4 regions of the Bacillus sp. JK74 genome follow, and region 2 is predicted to be linked to each of the others. Evidence: riboswitches for the same ligand, from Rfam matches in the RefSeq annotation. Region 2 holds a riboswitch; each other region holds the start of a gene.
What was found. Region 2 has a riboswitch for thiamine pyrophosphate ahead of ACWJJ5_RS06640 (acetylornithine deacetylase). Riboswitches for the same ligand answer to the same signal wherever they lie in the genome.

Region 1 (3,106 bases), 250 kb from region 2:
TGCTGATGGCAAAATTGATCGTTTGCCTGACCTCTGTTAAAGGCGCCACGGGTCCCGGCTCACTGCCGGCGTGGTGCCAGTCGTACGCCATAATGAACATATAATCGACGACGGCTCCGATTCCGCCGTAATCATATCCCCTCAGCCACGGCACTGCATCACTTGTTTTCGCCGGAACCGATATCGTTAACGCGAGCTGATGCTCTGAAAGCCGGGTTTTTAACTGCCGGAGAAATCCTGTGAAGAGATCCCTGTCAGCTTCTCTGACCCGTTCAAAATCGATATTTACACCGCCGTATCCCTTTCTTACGGTTAAGGAGACGATATTGTTGACGAGATTCGTTCTTGCCGCCGGATTTTGCAGCACTTGATGGGCTAATTCCGGACTGAATCCCCCTTCTGTCAGATTCGTAATGACGGCAAGCGGGCGCACTCTGTTCTGCCATGTGGTTTCTATTGCGGTTCTGTCGTTTAAATCGTTCATGATATCTCCGTTCGGGCCGAAATGATATTCAAACAAAGAAATCGCCGAAGAATACGGCGCAAAATCATTAATGAGCTCTCTATCCGCTTCAGGCGTCCGAATGACATAAAATTGCAGGGTTCCCGCAAGATAGTTAGAGATATCAGGGATCTTCACTTTCATACCCGTCCGCAGCCGGTTCGGCGGAATATCCGGGTTTGCCTGCATCAGCTGCATCTGCGGCACATAAGCCTTACCTGCGATAACGGCATACGTATCATTCGGCTGAACCGTATATTCATTAATGGGGATTAAAAGCGCCTGTCCCGGCACGATATTCGTTTCCTCAAGCCCGTTGACGCTTCTGATGCTGTCAACAGGATATCCGTACTTTCTGCTGATGGAAAATAACGAGTCGCCAGACTGCACTGTATGAACAAACATAGATGTCCTCCGTTTCCTTTTGATCAAAAGGGGTCTTCTTATCTTTATGAATGATCCTCCGGTCCGATTCCAAACTCTGTTCGGAGAAAGGCTGTTTACAAATCAGACATGATCAACTATGATGATGTCATCATAAAAAACTGTATAGGAAACGCACTAGGGGTGCTGTTATCGGCTGAGATAAAACATGCGGCAGGCGTGTTTTGATCCCTTATAACCCGATCTGGATAATACCAGCGTGGGGAAGTGCAGATTGACCGGAGCGCAGGGTTTTTCCCCATGCGTTTTCGTTCTGCTGCTGCATATTCCCTCGGATATGCAGTTTTTTATTTTTCATTAAAAAACGGGGGAGGACACCGCAATATGAAACTTACGATCAATCGTCTTTCGTAAAATCAACTCTTTCATACAAACAACTATCCGATAAGAAAGCAGGAGATCACAATGAAAAATTGGAAAATGAGAGAAATTGTCGTCATGTCCGTCATCAGTGTTGTATTTGCTGTCATTTATTTAGTATCAACTCATGCAAGCAATATAGCGGCAGGATTTTTCGGCAGGATGAGTTATGAACCGATTTACGGTATCTGGTTTATCGTCTCGGTGATTGCCGCGTACATTATTCAAAAACCGGGAGCGGCTCTCGTTTCTGAAATCATCGCCGCGTTTGTGGAGTGCTTACTCGGAAATCCGTCAGGACCGATGGTGATTCTGATCGGGATCGCACAGGGAATCGGTGCGGAAGCGGTCTTTTTAGCGACACGCTGGGGGGTGTATACCCTGCCCGTGCTTCTTTTATCCGGTATGGGGTCTTCTGTGACAAGCTTCATTTATGACTTGTTCGTTTCCGGATACTCTGTTTTGAATCCGGGTTTATTAGCCGTCATGCTTCTCATCCGGCTGGTCTCAGGTGCGCTTCTTGCCGGCCTTCTCGGCAAAGCAATCAGTGATGCGCTGGCTTACACAGGAGTGCTGAACGGCATGGCGCTCGGAAAACAATTCAAGAAGAAAAAGAAACAGGTGAACCAAGATGCAGGCATCTGAACCCCTTCTATCCGCCGGCCGTCTTACCTTTTCTTATGATCAGGATGAAAAGCCGATTTTTCAAAACGTGTCCTTTCAGCTCCGCAAAGGAGAGCGGGCTTTATTGCTCGGGCCGAGCGGATGCGGCAAAAGCTCGCTCGCTCTCTGTTTAAACGGTCTGTACCCGGAAGCATGCGATGGGGTTCAATCGGGAACCGTTTCTTTATACGGAACACCTCTTTCACATCTGACAGAACCCGCCGCCAGATCCATCGGCGTCGTGTTTCAAGATCCGGACCAGCAGTTTTGCATGCTATCGGTTGAAGATGAAATCGCCTTCGGCCTGGAAAATTTGCAATATACAAAAGAAGATATGGACGCAATCATCGATGACGTTTTAGAAAAATTAGAGATCACTCATCTGAAAACGCGAACGATCGCTTCTCTGTCAGGCGGTTCAAAACAAAAAGTGGCGCTTGCCTGTATCATTGCGATGGAACCGAAACTCATTATTTTGGACGAACCGACGGCACAGCTTGATCCATATTCGGCACGTGAATTAGTGCGGCTGATCAAAGATCTTCAAGCAAAAAAAGGCTTCGGCCTTCTCGTTATCGAACATCAGCTTGATCACTGGGCGCCGTGGATGGATAGGACAATTGTCCTTGACGAAACGGGTCAGAAGGTGATGGACGGAGAGACGGACGTTATCTTTGAAACAAAGATTGAAGAGCTGATGCAGCTCGGCATTGCGATTCCGCGTGTAATCTCATTGCAGGAGCACGTCAGCATTCCTTTTACCTTGTGTAAAGAAAATTTGTTTCACGAACCTGTACCATCTCTGCCCCAACCCAGGCCCGTTGCGCTTTCAGCAGAAGACGCGCTGAACGTTCACGGGCTGTCATTCTCAAGAGGAGCTGACGTCATTTTTCAGGATGTGAGCTTTTCCGTAAAAAAAGGGTCAATCACCGCGATTGCCGGCCCTAACGGAACAGGAAAATCCACGCTCCTTTCTGCCGCGGCCAAGCTCATCCGTCCGCTGGGCGGAGACATCAAAATAGGCGGCAGACCGATTGATTCCTATTCTGAAAAAGAGCTGCGGCGACAGATCGGATATGTTTTCCAAAATCCTGAACACCAGTTTGTCACAGATTCCGTCATTCAAGAGCTGATGTT
Region 2 (3,106 bases):
GCAGATATTTGCGGGATAACAATCCGATCCGCGTCTCGAGGTCGCTTCGCGATATCGCATATAAAGCGCTTCAAGTAAGAGAGCGGTTAATCAGTGAGACAAGCAGGGAGCCGACAGCAGAGGAAATCGCCAAAGTTCTTGAAGTGCCCCATGAAGAAATTGTGTTTGCCCTTGACGCCATTCAGGATCCGGTTTCACTGTTTGAGCCGATTTATAATGACGGCGGCGATCCGATCTACGTGATGGACCAGATCAGCGATGAGCGCAACAAGGATACACAATGGATTGAGGAGCTGGCTCTGAAAGAAGGCATGAGAAGACTGAACGAACGGGAAAAAATGATTTTGCGAAAGCGCTTTTTCCAAGGGAAAACCCAAATGGAGGTCGCTGAAGAAATCGGGATATCCCAAGCTCAGGTCTCAAGGCTTGAAAAGGCAGCCATTAAACAAATGAATAAGAATATCCATCAATAACGGAAAAAGCCTTTAAACCTTGTTTAAAGGCTTTTTTCATGCGATGGTTTACGTTTGCAAAAAAGTGATGTATTCTAATGTGTAAAAGTTTTTAGAAAATTTAAATAAAGTAAACGGGGGAAACTGCAATGATTTTACAGCTGGACAGTGTGTCATTAAAAAGAAACGGGAAATGGATTTTGAAAGATATTAACTGGCGCGTCGAGAAAAACGAAAATTGGGTGCTGTACGGATTAAACGGAGCCGGAAAAACAGCCTTGCTGAATATGTTATGCTCTTATTACTTTCCCACTTCAGGAGAGATGCAGGTGCTCGGCCATCAATTCGGCAAAACAGAGCTCGGTGACAGGCTCAGAAGGAAAATCGGCCTTGTTTCGGCAGGTCTTCAGCACAAATTATATGCCGCGGATTCTGCTTTTGAAATCGCCCTCAGCGGCGCGTACGCCTCAATCGGGCTGTACGAAACTCCGAGTGAGCAGGTAAGGGAAAAAGCGATCGGTCTTCTGAAGGATTTAGGCGCCATTAGTTTCGCGGACAGACGGTATGAAACGTTATCTCAGGGGGAAAGGCAAAGAGCGCTGATTGCGCGGGCGCTTATGGCTGATCCCAAACTGCTGATTTTGGATGAGCCCGTGACGGGTCTTGATTTTATGGCAAGGGAGCAGCTGCTGGACACGATTACGTCGATCGCCGAAAAAGAAAATGCGCCGTCCATCCTTTATGTCACCCATCACGCTGAAGAAATTCTGCCGGTATTTGATCAGGCGCTGCTTTTAAAACAAGGCGAGGTGTTCGCCTCCGGGAAAATCAGGGACATGCTTTCTGACGAGCGGCTTACAGCGTTTTTCGATATGCCTGTCAATGTCTTATGGAACAATGGCCGCCCGTTTTTAACACGTGCAAAAGAGGCATCATCCGTCAAATAACATCAATTCACCCTGGGGGTGCTGCTGACATGCAGCTGAGAGAGACGTTGGTCTCAACCCTTAACGGACCTGATCCGGATCATGCCGGCGGAGGGAAGCGGTGAAAAAAAGCGGAGGAAGATCCGTTTTTTACCCGTTTCATTTCATGAATGAAACGGGTTTTTTGATACAGCAAAAGGGGAGATTTCCAATGCATCAGATTGATATGCTGTTACACCAGGCGGAGAAACGGAGGCACGACTTCATACATATTGCTGAAAGGTTGATCGCCTTTCCCACTCCGGCCCCGCCTGCAAGAAATACAACAGAAGCCCAAAAGTGGGTGGCCGGCTTTTTAAAAGAAACGGGCTGCTCGGTCGATATGTGGGATGTGTATCCGGAAGATCCGAATGTAGTCGGTGTTTTAAAAGGGACAGATTCAAGCAGGCATCAAAGCCTGATTTTAAACGGACACATTGATGTGGCAGAAGCCGGGGGCGAAGACTGGAACTCTAACCCGTTTCAGCCGCTCGTAAAAGACGGCATGCTGATCGGAAGGGGCGCCGCTGATATGAAAGGGGGTTTGGCGTGTGTTCTTTTCTCTCTGAAGCTGATCCATGATGCCGGCATTAAGCTTCCGGGCGACCTCATTGTACAGTCTGTAATCGGAGAAGAAGTCGGCGAGGCGGGGACGCTGGAATGCTGCAAACGCGGCTATCACGCGGATTTTGCGGTTGTCGCGGATACGAGCAGCCTGCATATTCAAGGGCAGGGCGGTGTCATCACCGGCTGGATAGAATTGAAAAGCAAACAAACATTTCATGACGGCATGAGGCGCAATATGATTCATGCGGGCGGAGGCACATTCGGAGCGAGCGCCATCGAAAAAATGGCGAAAATCATCACTGCCTTGGGAGAGCTGGAGCGTCACTGGGCGGTAACGAAAAGCTATCCCGGCATTGCGCCCGGCACCAATACGATCAACCCCGCCGTCATTGAAGGCGGAAGACACGCAGCGTTTGTCGCCGATGAATGCCGGTTATGGATCACCGTCCACTTTTATCCGAACGAAACGCACGAACAAGCAGCCGCAGAAATCGAAGACTATATTAATCGTGTCGCTGACAGTGATCTGTGGCTCAAAGAAAACAGGCCGGTGTTCAAATGGGGCGGATCTTCGATGATTGAAGACAGAGGAGAGGTGTTCCCGGCGCTGGAAATCGATCCGGATCATCCGGCAGTTTCTGTCTTGGCTGCATCACACTCTGCCGTCAAAAAACAGGAGCCCGTCATTGATGTTTCCCAAACCGTAACAGACGGAGGATGGCTTTATCAGGCCGGGATTCCGAGCGTCATATACGGCCCCGGCGATTTAAAAAACGCCCACTCCGTAAACGAGGAAGTGTCCGTTGATGAGCTTATGGACTATACGAAAATCATGCTGAGATTTATTCTCGACTGGTGCAGCCGCAAAAAAGATTGCCCGATGTGACAAGGTTCAGCCCGGCCGTTCATATAATAGGAAAAAGAACGGGCAAAGGGCGTGATACGGATGATCAGCATATCTGAATTTCAAATAAAAGATGTGGTAAACGTGTCGAACGGAAAAAAACTCGGAAGCATCGGGGATATTGATATTAACGTGACAACGGGAAAAATTCAGGCGATTATTTTAGGCGGCAGCGGAAAAGTTCTCGGTTTTTTCGGAAAAGAAGAGGAAATGATCAT
Region 3 (3,106 bases), 660 kb from region 2:
CGACGCATTACATGCCGGTGTGGCGGAATTGGCAGACGCGCACGACTCAAAATCGTGTTCCTTCTGGAGTGCCGGTTCGACCCCGGCCACCGGTATACAAAGGCTTCTACATATTGTAGAAGCCTTTTTTGTTGTATGAAAATATCCTCCAAGGCTTGTGAAAACATGATACCTGCAGCAGGAGGAGCTGGATTCGGCGCACCGTGCTTATATTAAGGAAACACCGATTCGGCCGTGGAGTTTAATCTTTCCGATCGGCTGCTTTTGCTATTAACACTGTTTCTCAGCTGGTGGGGCGGCCATTCAAAAGCGATATGCTTGAGGTCATGTTAATCGCATTATTGGCAGCGGTTATTGCAGCATTAGCTCTTTTTATGTTTCAGCGCTTTCCTGCAGGCGAGCTTGTTACCCATTTTATTAAGGGCGGAAACGAATTGGTCAACGTTATTATTATGTTATCGCTGATTTGAGCCGTAACAGCAGTAGCTGAAAATCTGGGATTCTCGAAATATGTTACTTCTCATTTAACATCATGGATCCCTCATATGTTTATTGCGCCGTCTCTTTTTATACTGGGGGCTGTTATATCCTATTTTATCGGGTCATCCTGGGGGACTTGGGACGCTGGCGGTTCAGTTACATACCAGCTTATTATTAGCGATCGGGGCCGTGTTTGTGAGCGGAACATTTGGTTTGCTTCTCCCCTCAGTGATAATACGGTGTTGGGGATCAATGTTGTGAAGTATGCCCGTTCGAAGCTTGTTCCGGCGATTATCGCCGCGGGGATCTCCGTTATGTTATACGGTGCGTATTTCAGATAATAAATACTTTTTGAAGGCGTTATCCGAAATTGGGATAACGCCTTTTTAATGAGCTGTTATACTTGAGAAAAAAGAGGTGATGACATTGAAGCAGATTATTACAATGGGCGGCGGGGGGTTTTCCATGGAGCCGGATCATCTTGTGCTGGATCAGTATATTTTAGAGCAGTCGGCGCGGTCAAAGCCGAAAGTTTGTTTTTTGCCGACGGCAAGCGGAGATTCGGAGAATTATATCGGCAGGTTTTATCAGGCCTTTCAAAAGCTGCGGTGTGAGCCGGATCACTTGTCGCTGTTTAAACCGCCGGGTTCTGATCTCAGATCCTTTCTCATGAAGAAAGATATTATATATGTCGGCGGCGGAAATACGCGCAATATGCTTGTCTTATGGAAAGAGTGGGGGCTTGACCTTATTCTTCGTGAGGCTTGGGAAAACGGCATCATCTTGGCGGGTCTCAGCGCCGGAGCGGTTTGCTGGTACGAAGAAGGGGTGACGGATTCAGCGGGGGATTTGCGAGAGTTAAGAGCTTTAGGATTTTTGCCGGGCAGCTTTTGTCCGCACTATGACGGAGAAGCGGAGCGCCGGCCGGTGTATCACCGCCTGATTTCCGAAAAGAAACTCAGGGAGGGCTATGCCGCTGATGACGGCGCTGCGCTTCATTATAAAGACGGTCAGCTGTTCCGCGCTGTCTCTTCCCGGGAAACCGCAAAGGGTTATCGGGTTTTTAATACCGAAGAAGGCGTTCGGGAAACAGAGCTTATGACCGTCTCGTTATCTGAATTTTGATAATATGCTTTTTTTTGTACACAACTTATGTTACGATGAGAGCGAAATCAATAGTTACTGGGGGTGCCCGTCTGAGCGGGCTGAGAGAGAAGCGGCGGCTTCTTAACCCTTTGGACCTGATCTGGTTCGTACCAGCGTGGGGAAGTAAAGGTTTTATTATTGTTGATGAAAACAATAATAGTTTCTTTCTGACTGCAAAACCGGGTTCTTCTTTGAACCCGGTTTTTTTGTGCTGGTGCTGAGCTTGGTTCTGTTATTCAAATGATAAAGGAGAGATTTGTATGCAAAATCAATCAGTACAGCAAGCGAACATTTCCATTATGTCGAGCTTTTCCGGCAGTAAAAAGGTTTATGCAGAAGGTTCTTCGCCCGACATACGAGTGCCGATGCGGGAAATCAGCCTTAGTCCGACAACGGGGGCGTTCGGGGAAGAGGAGAATGCGCCGGTCCGTGTTTATGATACGAGCGGACCGTATACAGACCCGGATGTACAGATTGATATTCATGAAGGTCTGGGGGCGCTCCGCACAAAGTGGATTACCGGGCGCGGAGATGTAGAAGAATATAACGGCCGGACCGTGAGACCTGAAGACAACGGCTATAAAAAAGAGGGCCGTGCCGCCGAATACCCCGGCCTGCAGCGGAAACCGCTTCGGGCCAAGCCGGGGAAAAATGTAACACAATTGCATTATGCGAGAAAAGGCATCATTACGCCGGAAATGGAGTTTATCGCAATTCGCGAGCATGTGTCTCCCGAATTTGTCAGAGACGAGGTAGCCAGCGGCCGGGCGATTATTCCTTCTAACGTCAACCACCCGGAAAGCGAGCCGATGATTATCGGCCGGAATTTTCATGTGAAAATTAATGCCAATATCGGCAACTCGGCTGTTACATCTTCTATCGAAGAAGAAGTCGAAAAAATGACGTGGGCGATTCGCTGGGGCGCCGATACGATGATGGACTTATCCACGGGAAAAGACATTCATACGACGCGTGAATGGATTATCCGCAACTGCCCCGTGCCTGTGGGGACGGTGCCGATTTATCAGGCGCTTGAAAAAGTTAATGGCATTGCCGAGGATTTAACGTGGGACATTTATCGTGACACATTGATTGAGCAGGCGGAGCAGGGCGTGGATTATTTCACCATCCATGCCGGCGTATTGCTTCGTTACGTCCCGTTAACGGCTAAACGCACGACGGGAATCGTATCCCGCGGCGGGGCAATTATGGCGCAATGGTGCCTGGCTCATCATCAGGAAAGCTTTCTGTACACGCATTTTGAAGAAATTTGTGAAATCATGAAGACCTATGATATCGCTTTTTCACTTGGTGACGGGCTTCGTCCCGGTTCGATTGCGGATGCCAATGATGAAGCGCAGTTTGCGGAATTGGAGACTCTCGGAGAATTGACGGAGATTGCGTGGAAGCACGATGTGCAAGTGATGATCGAAGGGCCGGGTCATGTGCCGATGCATAAAATTAAGGAAAACATGGACAA
Region 4 (3,106 bases), on a different contig from region 2:
CGTCAAGGTGCCGCCCTATTTGAACGGCACTTGTTCTTCCCTAACAACAGAGCTTTACAATCCGAAAACCTTCATCACTCACGCGGCGTTGCTCCGTCAGACTTTCGTCCATTGCGGAAGATTCCCTACTGCTGCCTCCCGTAGGAGTCTGGGCCGTGTCTCAGTCCCAGTGTGGCCGATCACCCTCTCAGGTCGGCTACGCATCGTCGCCTTGGTGAGCCGTTACCTCACCAACTAGCTAATGCGCCGCGGGTCCATCTGTAAGTGGTAGCCGAAGCCACCTTTTATATCTGAACCATGCGGTTCAAACAACCATCCGGTATTAGCCCCGGTTTCCCGGAGTTATCCCAGTCTTACAGGCAGGTTACCCACGTGTTACTCACCCGTCCGCCGCTAACATCAGGGAGCAAGCTCCCATCTGTCCGCTCGACTTGCATGTATTAGGCACGCCGCCAGCGTTCGTCCTGAGCCAGGATCAAACTCTCCGATAAAGTAGTTTGACTGACTACGCACATCGCTGTGCGATTTATTTAAAACTTTGAATTAACAGGTACGTTTTGTCTTGTTTAGTTTTCAAAGATCATTACCGCTTGTTGAAGCAGCTTTATTATCTTACCACTCAGCTTCTTTTATGTCAACAACTTTTTTTAAGTTGTTTCCGAAGCATTTCGTTGTTGTCTGCTGTTCATCAGCGACGTTTAATAATATAACACCCTTTTGAAAATATGACAATAGTTTTTTTAAAAAATCATTAATTATTTTCTTTCATACCTTATTTCAGTTTCTCTTCTATAGAAAGATAAGCTGTCTTGTGGTTTGGCCTATTTTCTTGTATAGTAAGATTGAACTAAATACTTGATGACCACAAGGGGAGCATTAAAGCTGAGAGTGAACGTTTTGTTCTGACCCTTTGAACCTGTTAGTTAACGCTGGCGTAGGGATGTGGCAAAGCCAAATGATTTGCAGTTTATGTAAGCAGCGCGCGGACCTTTTCCCATCCTTCCCCGCGCTGCTTTTTTGTTTATCCTTGATACGGTTGTCTGACCAGGGGGAAAACTATGAATCATTCAACACAGCTTGTGCGCTTAATTGAAATTGCGATTATGACCGGGGCGGCTGTCATTCTTGACATTGTCTCAGGTATGTTTCTCCGGATGCCCCAAGGCGGTTCGGTCTCTATTATGATGATTCCGATTTTTTTGATTTCATTCCGCTGGGGAGTGAAGGCCGGGCTTACGACAGGCTTTTTAACAGGGATTGTCCAGATCGCCATCGGCAATTTGTTTTTGCAGCACCCGGTGCAGCTATTTCTCGATTACATCGCGGCATTTGCAGTTCTCGGTTTCAGCGGCTTGTTTGCTTCCGGTGTACGAGCATCGGCATTGAATAAAAAAAGAGGCGCTTTAACGATGTATGTTATAGGCGGTGTTTTCATCGGCAGTGCACTGCGCTATGCGGCGCATGTGGTCTCCGGAGCTGTCTTTTTCGGAAGCTATGCTCCGAAGGGTACGCCGGTCTGGATTTATTCATCCGTCTATAACGCGACTTACATGATTCCTTCTTTTATCCTTTCAGCCATTGTCCTTATCTTATTATTCATGACTGCGCCGCGGCTTCTTGAAGCTAAGCGGACGAACTGAAACAGCAGGCGGTTTACGCCTGCTGTTTTTTTATTCCGGGCTGTGCCGTTCGTTAGAATCACTCAGTTCTTTTGTAAGTTCATTTATGCTTTGTTTTATGTTTCCTTTGCCTGAAAAATTCTCAATCAGCTCTTTTACATTGATTCCGGAAGATGCTTTTAAGCTTTCCTGGAGACCGGCCATTAAATTGGTTGCGTAGCCTGTGACTTTATTGGCTCCGCCGTTTTCACCGCTTCCTCCCGTATCCACGACGGTAATTTTATCAATGTTTGAAAGAGGCGCTGAGACTTGTTTTGCGTATTCAGGCAGCATTTTCACAATCATATCAAGGATTGCAGCCTGCCCGTATTTTTCGAATGCGTCGGCGATTTTTTCTTTAGCTTCCGCTTCTGCGAGACCTTTCAGGCGGATGACTTCCGCTTCGGTTTCTCCTCTCGCCTTTTCAGCCTCCGCTTTAGCAAGACCGTCAATTCTCACGCGTTCCGCTTCCGCCTTGGCCATCGCTTCGATGCTGTACTGCTCGGCATCCGCTTCGGCGAGCTGCTTCGCTTTTGCGGTTTCAAGATCATATGCCTGGTCGGCATTGGCTTTTGCTGTATCCTGCTCTCTTCTGTATTCCGCCATTTTCAGCTGATTGATTTTTTCCGCTTCAGCTATTTCCGTCGCCCGCTCCAGCTCTGATTTTTTTGCGTCTTTATCAGCGGCCGCGCGTTTAATCCTCGTCTCTTTATCCGCTTCTGCCGTGGCAATGTCCGCATCCCGCTTGACTTGGGCGATTCTCGGCTTACCTAATGATTCAAGATAGCCGTTTTTATCCCGGACGTCTTTAATCGTAAAAGAAACGATCATCAGCCCCATTTTAGCAAGATCCTGAGACGCGACCCGCTGGACTTCCTGAGAAAACTTTTCCCTGTTTTTATAAATCTCTTCAACGGTCATGGAGCCGAGGATGGAGCGCAGATGGCCTTCCAGCACCTCCCGCGCCTCCTGCTCACGGTCGTCCTTGGATTTCCCCAAAAATTGTTCAGCCGCTGTGGCGATTTCACCGATGGAGCCTCCGATTTTAATAATGGCGGTTCCGTCGGCCATTACCGGCACGCCTTGCTCTGTATAGACTTCAGGTGTAGAGACATCAAGTTTGCTTGACAGTAAACTGAGAGGTTCTGCCTGCTGGAATACGGGGAGCACGAACGTTCCCCCGCCCCGGACGATTTTCAGACGATTTCCGCCTTCATCAATGTGGACGTTCTTATTTCCCAAATAACTTCCGGTCACGATAAGGGCTTCATCCGGCCCCGCTGTCCGGTACTTCGTAATAAATACAGCAATAAGTGCGATAAGTAAAAAGAATACGATTCCGATAACAATGATAATCGGCATAGTCATAACAGTTCCCCCTTAGATATCAGATTGGTTCATGCGGCGTCACAAAAAGCACTCCGTCTTTCACGTCAATCACTAATACG

Region 1: linked by a shared signal. The riboswitch ahead of ACWJJ5_RS07680 (ECF transporter S component) and the one ahead of ACWJJ5_RS06640 (acetylornithine deacetylase) in region 2 are both predicted to bind thiamine pyrophosphate.
Region 3: linked by a shared signal. The riboswitch ahead of thiC (phosphomethylpyrimidine synthase ThiC) and the one ahead of ACWJJ5_RS06640 (acetylornithine deacetylase) in region 2 are both predicted to bind thiamine pyrophosphate.
Region 4: linked by a shared signal. The riboswitch ahead of thiT (energy-coupled thiamine transporter ThiT) and the one ahead of ACWJJ5_RS06640 (acetylornithine deacetylase) in region 2 are both predicted to bind thiamine pyrophosphate.

What each region holds. Positions count from the first base shown of each region.
Region 1 is NZ_JBSJQB010000002.1:667,102-670,207, forward strand. It holds gene ACWJJ5_RS07675 (glycoside hydrolase family 18 protein) at 1-907, opposite strand, end outside; TPP riboswitch at 1,056-1,169, shown strand; gene ACWJJ5_RS07680 (ECF transporter S component) at 1,352-1,951, shown strand; gene ACWJJ5_RS07685 (ABC transporter ATP-binding protein) at 1,938-3,106, shown strand, end outside.
Region 2 is NZ_JBSJQB010000002.1:419,776-422,881, reverse strand. It holds gene sigG (RNA polymerase sporulation sigma factor SigG) at 1-473, shown strand, start outside; gene ACWJJ5_RS06645 (ABC transporter ATP-binding protein) at 602-1,399, shown strand; TPP riboswitch at 1,404-1,512, shown strand; gene ACWJJ5_RS06640 (acetylornithine deacetylase) at 1,590-2,870, shown strand; gene ACWJJ5_RS06635 (YlmC/YmxH family sporulation protein) at 2,931-3,106, shown strand, end outside.
Region 3 is NZ_JBSJQB010000002.1:1,082,300-1,085,405, reverse strand. It holds tRNA gene ACWJJ5_RS09960 (tRNA-Leu) at 14-95, shown strand; gene ACWJJ5_RS09955 (hypothetical protein) at 495-821, shown strand; gene ACWJJ5_RS09950 (Type 1 glutamine amidotransferase-like domain-containing protein) at 907-1,605, shown strand; TPP riboswitch at 1,655-1,765, shown strand; gene thiC (phosphomethylpyrimidine synthase ThiC) at 1,887-3,106, shown strand, end outside.
Region 4 is NZ_JBSJQB010000001.1:482-3,587, forward strand. It holds TPP riboswitch at 858-958, shown strand; gene thiT (energy-coupled thiamine transporter ThiT) at 1,059-1,640, shown strand; gene ACWJJ5_RS00010 (flotillin family protein) at 1,671-3,026, opposite strand; gene ACWJJ5_RS00015 (NfeD family protein) at 3,046-3,106, opposite strand, start outside.